2 regions of the Clostridium beijerinckii genome follow, and region 2 is predicted to be linked to the other one. Evidence: riboswitches for the same ligand, from Rfam matches in the RefSeq annotation. Region 2 holds a riboswitch; the other holds the start of a gene.
What was found. A riboswitch is a leader RNA that binds a small molecule or an ion and turns the genes downstream of it on or off. The one in region 2 is predicted to bind thiamine pyrophosphate.

Region 1: it holds a riboswitch for thiamine pyrophosphate, as region 2 does, so the genes downstream of both, thiT (energy-coupled thiamine transporter ThiT) here and tenA (thiaminase II) in region 2, are expected to answer to the same signal.

Annotation. Positions count from the first base shown of each region.
Region 1 covers NZ_CP144906.1:81,274-84,711, forward strand. Annotated here, with positions in the region: gene PZA12_RS00365 (Mrp/NBP35 family ATP-binding protein) at 1-768, shown strand, start outside; gene PZA12_RS00370 (ferredoxin) at 898-1,089, shown strand; gene thiT (energy-coupled thiamine transporter ThiT) at 1,311-1,988, opposite strand; TPP riboswitch at 2,043-2,143, opposite strand; gene PZA12_RS00380 (DegV family protein) at 2,548-3,396, opposite strand.
Region 2 covers NZ_CP144906.1:2,314,380-2,317,817, reverse strand. Annotated here, with positions in the region: gene PZA12_RS10790 (ABC transporter ATP-binding protein) at 1-677, opposite strand, end outside; gene tenA (thiaminase II) at 678-1,346, opposite strand; TPP riboswitch at 1,438-1,535, opposite strand; gene PZA12_RS10780 (Cache 3/Cache 2 fusion domain-containing protein) at 1,587-3,438, opposite strand, start outside.

The DNA of each region.
Region 1 (3,438 bases), 2.2 Mb from region 2:
AAGTTAACATCCAGATATGGAAATATTAAAAATGTTATAGGTATTATAAGTGGAAAAGGTGGAGTTGGTAAATCAACTGTAACTGGAATGATGGCAAGTATGTTATCTAAGAAGGGATATAAAGTAGGAGTATTGGATGCAGATATTACAGGTCCATCTATGCCTAGATTTTTTGGAGTTAACAATAAAAGAGCTAAAATAATTCCATTAGAAAATGATATGGTAAAATTTGAGCCAGTGGAAACAGAAAGCGGGATAAAAATAATTTCCATGAATCTTTTAACAGCAGTAGAAGATGAACCTGTAATCTGGAGAGGACCTGTAATTACAGGGGTGTTAAAGCAGATGTTTGTAGAAACTAATTGGGAAGAGCTTGACTATTTACTTATAGATATGCCACCAGGTACAGGAGACATTGCTTTAACTGTAATGCAGGAATTTCCTATTGATGAAATTGTAATAGTTTCTACACCACAAGATATGGTGTCTATGATAGTCAAGAAAGTTGTTATTATGGCCCAAAAGATAGGTGTAAAGATTAAGGGTGTAGTAGAGAACATGGCATATATAAACTGTCCAGATTGTGATAAAAAGATACGAGTATTTAGCAGAAAGTCATCAGAAGAAAATGCAGATTATCTTGGAATTCCTTTAATAGGAGAGCTACCAATTAATATTGAACTTACAGAAGCATTGGAGCAAGGAAAAGCAGAGGAATACGTTAAGGAGAATCCGCTATATTCACTGATATTTGAAGGATTATATTAATAGAAAACTTCTTTTCCTTATACTATATTTATTTCATTATTTTAAATTATATTATTAAATATACATAACTTAATATTTCTTGGGAAATAATAAGTTTGTAATTTGATATTAGAGGAGATGAAGTAAACCATGAAACCAAAAGTAGATAAAGATACTTGTATAGCTTGTGGATTATGTCCATCTATATGTCCAGAGTGCTTTGACATGCAGGATGATGGAAAAGCAGGAGCTATAGTTGATGAAGTTCCAGAAGGTTGTGTAGATGAGGCAAAAGAAGCAGAAGAAAGCTGTCCAGTAAATGCAATTGAAATAGAAGAATAAAATTTAATTGCAAAATACAACTAAAACGTCTAAAATAAATAATATTTATTTATTATTTGATCAAAAATAGGATTAATTTTGTTTTATAAAACAAAATTAATCCTATTTTTATTCTATATGTTTTGCATTAATAAGCTTAAAACGCAGATAAGTGAAATGTTTAATTACTACGTAGAGCTTCGAAACTTAATTGTATATATATAAATTGTTTTATATAATAGTTAGTTTGAAATAGTATTTACTGATGATGCATGAAATATTCTTTCTATAGGAAGAACAGCTAAAATTACTAAGCATATGATTCCTTCTATTCCAACCATAGGACCATTAACAAGCAAAGAATAAACTACTGGAGACATTCCTTCTGGGGCAAATGATCCAAAGAAAACTATACCAGAAATAAGATGACATAAAAATCTGACCAGTACTGCAATGCTTACCCCAACTAACTTTCTTTGTTTGAAAAATCCGGCAAGACCTAATGCTGTAAAGGGCAATGGATAATCAAACAAAACTTGAACAGGATGTAGTATATATGGATCCAGTATTAAGGTTATTACACCATAAAGAAATCCTGTTAAACATCCAACTTCAGGACCATATATGAATGCTATGAGTAATACTGGTATCATGCTGCCTAAAGTTATGCTACCACCTTGAGGAAAATGATATAATCTTAGCATTTTTAATATAGTGGCTAACGCCAATGCTATACCAATCCTAGCAATTAGTTCTGGAGTGAATTTTATCTTTCTTGCCTTAGCTAATACTATAAGCAGTAAAATACATCCTAATAAAGTTATAATGGACATTGGACTTGCAAGAATGTCTTGAATGTTTTGTGAGAAATTCTGGAAAAGTTTGGAAAACTGTTCGATCCAATCATTAAAAATTGACATAAAAAAACCTCCTTAATTGTGCTCGGAGATTATCAACCAAATAAATAGTTTAAAGTTTTTAAGAGGTTGCATTCCCTACGCTAGAATTAACTAGATCAGGTTTTAAGGGTTTATGAATATCAAATCTCAGCCGCTCGGCTCCCCTAGCACATTATAAATATATTACACTTACACTATTTTATACCTATTATTATAGATAGTCAATTAGATTGTATGTATTAAATTTGTTATTATTACTTAAATTGGAATGTGAATTTGAGCTAGAAGCAATCAAATTTATAGAGTGATGTGGGATTGTGTTATTTGGTAATTTATTTGATGAAATGGTGAAGATATCATCATTTCTATTGACAATAGTAGCATCTTTATATGTTGAATCTAATATAAAATCTTTCATAATAACAAAACAGTCCTTTCAGTAAAGATTTCTTTGTTATTATTATTTACAAGTAGAAAAGTAAGTATACTTGTAAAAGATTAAAGAACTAAATAAAAAAATATGAATTTTAATATTTAGCTCTTTAATTATGAGTAAATAGTTAACATATATATTTTTCGATTAATCTAATCTTTCAACTATAAATCCAACAAGACCAGGTCCGGTATGAACGCCAAGAGCAGGTCCTATTGATCCTCCTAAAGTACATTCAATTAGATTAGGAAGATCTTTTATAGAATCATAAAGCATTTTAGATTTCTCAGGTGCATTCCCATCTAAAACCCAAACTTTACATTTATGATTTTCTAGATAATTTGTTAATATATTTGTTAATTTAGATATACACTGTTTTATGCCTCTTATCTTACAAACCGTATGGTATATGCCGTCATCGCCAACAGTAATAATAGGCTTTAGATTGAGTACACCCGCTATAGTTCCGGCAACTTTACCAACTCGGCCTCCCTTTATTAAGTATTCTAATGTATCTATTGTAAAAAACACGTCAATCTTATCTCTAAAGGAAGGTAAGGTCATTACTATTTCATCAAAGGATTTCCTTTGCTTTATTAGGTTTAGAGTTTCAATGACCATAGCTCCTTCTGACATAGTTAAAGTCATAGAATCAAATACCAAAGTTTTCACTTCAGGGACATTTTCAGATGCAAGTCTTGCAGAGTTATAAGCGCCAGAAAGGCCACTTGATATTGTTATAATAATTGCATGTGTATATCCCTCATTTTTTACCTGTTCCAAAGCATCTGTAAAATCCTCAACGCCAGGTAAGGAAGTTTTAGGTATCTCCTTAGGCAAATATTCATATAAAGTCTTTGGTGTTATATCTATTCCATCAATATACTCTCTATCAGAGAATATAATTTTAAACGGGACTACTTTAATATTATTTTCTATTACGAAATTTGCATTCAAATCAGAAGCACTATCAGTTATTAATGCTATTTTATCCATATTAGTTCCTCCTAGAAATGTATAGTCTTAGTTTAATTATAA
Region 2 (3,438 bases):
GTCTCATAATTCCTTGGTCTTTCAATATTTACATCTATAGATTTTAGGTTTCTATATGGAAGCTCCGTACAAATAAGAATTCTATCTGATAAAAGTAAAGCTTCCTCTATATCATGAGTTATCATAAACACAGTATTACTTTGTCTTTGACAAAGATCTAAAAGCCATGACTGCATCTTTCTTCTTGTTAACGCATCTAGAGAAGAAAATGGCTCATCCAATAAAATTATGGAAGGATTATTTACTATTGCTCTTAAAAATGAAGCTCTCTGCCTCATACCACCTGATAATTCATGTGGATAATATTTTTCAGTTCCCTTAAGTCCAAAACCCTCAAAGTATGTGGCTGCCACTTTTCTAGCTTCTTTCTTACTATAACCATTTAATTCAAGTCCAACTGCTGTATTGTCAAGAATATTTCTCCAAGGCATTAAGGAATCTTTTTGAGGCATATACCCTATAATATTTTTATTGCCATCTTTTAATATATTTATATTGCCCTTTTGTGGCTTTAATAGTCCTAAAATTAATCGAAAAAGGGTACTTTTGCCTGTGCCACTAGGTGCAATAATTGTGACAAATTCATTTTTATTTATATCAAAAGATAAATCATCTACTATTAATTTCCCAGAATCCTTATATCCAAAGGATAAATTATTAATTTCCAATGCTTTCATCTAAATAACCCAACTTTCCTTTTTGTAGCACCCATCCCAAAACATATATTCATATTTTGAAGATATAATGAAAATCTCTTCTAGTTTTTGAAGTTGTCTTTCTGGAAGCCCTTCTGCTAGTTTATCCATAAGTTTTATGCACCAATCATTTTCTTTGTTATATTCTTCTGTTGCATATGTAAGTATCCATTCACTGTAAAGTGGATGCTCTAATGCCTTACTATTCTTTGCTAAGGTTTTTCCAATAAATGCATAACTCCACATGCATGGAAGCAGTGCTGCTACTAGTTCAGCTAAAGATCCTTCTGATGATACCTGTAGCATAAACTTTGTGTATGACAAATTACTTGCATTTGGCTTTGTGGCCTCCAGTTCTTCCTTAGTTATTCCAAACTTTTTAGCATATTCAGTATGTGCATCCATTTCAATATTTACTATAGCATTTGCACATTTAGCAAATGCTTGTATATCTTCTAATGAATCTGCTTTAACCATCCCTAATGCAAAAAGTTTTATATAATCTATTAGATAAACATAATCCTGTTTAACGTAAAAGCAAAACTTATCTTCCTTTAAGGTCCCCTCACTAAGTTCCTTAAGAAAAGGATGCTCCAAGCATGCTTCCCAAATAGGTTTACCTTTCAATAATAATCTTTGTGAAAATTGCATAAAAAAACTCCTTCCAAACAGTACTAAAATACCATTGAAAAGAGTTAATAATCTAATTAAATTGTAAATCTACTACTTTTAGATTTAGCTTTATATTATCTTATAACTTCCCTTCGCTGGCATTACCCAGTGCAGGTTCAAAGGGTCTGAAAACTCATCTCAGCCATTCTGGCTCCCCTAGTACTCGTCTAAATTTTATACTCAAAGCTTAAAAATGTCAATGAAAATTTACCATCTTGTTTAGCTATATATGTCCGAAAACTCAATATTAATATTTTCAACCTTAGATTGGTTTGCATAACCATTCTTGTTTTTCTTACCTTCATCTTCTGGAACTATCTTAACAGGAAGACATATAATAAACTCTGTACCTTCTCCATAAACACTTTTTACTTCTATTGTTCCTTCATGCATCTCAACTAAAGCTTTAACTATAGATAGCCCAATCCCGCTGCCTTCATGGCTTCTATTTAATAATCGTTCTACTTGCTTAAATCGTTGGAAAAGCTGCGATACTTTTTCCTCTGGAATTCCTCTTCCTGTATCTTTTACAGAGATAACGATATAATCATCAATATCATATAGATTAACACTTATTTTGTCTCCTGGTTCAGTGAATTTAGTAGCATTGGAAATTAGATTAAGCAAAATTCTTTCTAATTTTTCCTCATCAAAAGCCATAATTTTTTCTTCATTATCTGTATCAAATATTATTGTTCTAGACATATACCCTACATATTCAGCAGTTGATTGTGTTATATCCTCTACAACTTGTACTATATTGCCATTTTTCAATTCTAGTTTCATATAACCTGAATCAATCTTTGTTATATCTATAAGATTATTCACCAATCTTACCAACCTATAACAGTTTTGTTTTATACTATTTGTATAATTCTTCATTTTTTCAGTATTTAAATCCTCATCTCTATTTATAAGTACATTAAATAACTGAGCTGTTGAAAATATAATATTTAAAGGCGTTCTTAATTCATGTGACATATTAGCAATAAATTCCGTTTTTAATTTTTCATACTGCACAGTTTCTTCTAGTAATCTTTTATTTTCTGCCAGCATATTATTAAAACTATTTGCTAAAACTCCGATCTCATCTTTACTATCTATATTACATCGTATTGTTAAATCACCTTTACTCGCTATCTCCATACAAGATTTCAACTTGTTAATAGGCTTAACTAATGTATTAGCTAAAAATAATGCTATAATTCCGCCTAAAACAATAATTATTCCCCCAGTAGCTATTGTGGTCGTCAAAATTGATTTTGCTGAAGAGTTTAATTCCTCATAATCTGCTGTAGTAACTACATACCAATGCCAAGCTTCAAAATACTGATAATATCCTAATTTCTTAACTCCGTTATAAGTGTACTCAATCATTCCACTTTTTTCATTATGCATTTTTTGAACAAAATCGTAGTCACTTACATTCTTTCCACTATCAGATGGATGAAGAATTACATTTCCTTCAGAATCTAGTATGTACGCATATCCAGTCTTCCCTAATTTGATATTACTTAATGTCTTATCTAAATAATCATTACTAATTTTATTTCCTAACCCTATTGCCCCTATTACTTTTTTATCTTTATCTAATATTGGCTTCATTCTTGTTAAATATCCAATTCCTTCTATTCTAATATCGCCAATATATTCTTCATTATTTAGTGTCTTTTTATAAGCTTCAGTATCACTTGAAATATATGTACCTAATATCCTATTACCATTATTAAATACGGTAGTAGAAACCCTTATTAGTTTATCATCTTGTAATAAAAACATTGTTGCTATACTACCTGTTGATTGTTTTAGTTTATCAACTATAGTATTATCTAAGGATATTCTTTGATTTCCTGAATATAAAACTGGTAAGTTAAAATCTCCAACTTTTACGATTTCATTGTAATCAACTCTCATATCAGCTAAATTGTTTAATACGTTATTCGCAAAATTTAAATCTCCATAAGATTTCTCAGTAAGCAAATCATTTCTTACACTCAAAGTTGTAATAATTGATTCTGTTAAACGCTGACTTTTTTCGTTTACCTCTTTAAAAACTGCTTTGTTAGATTTA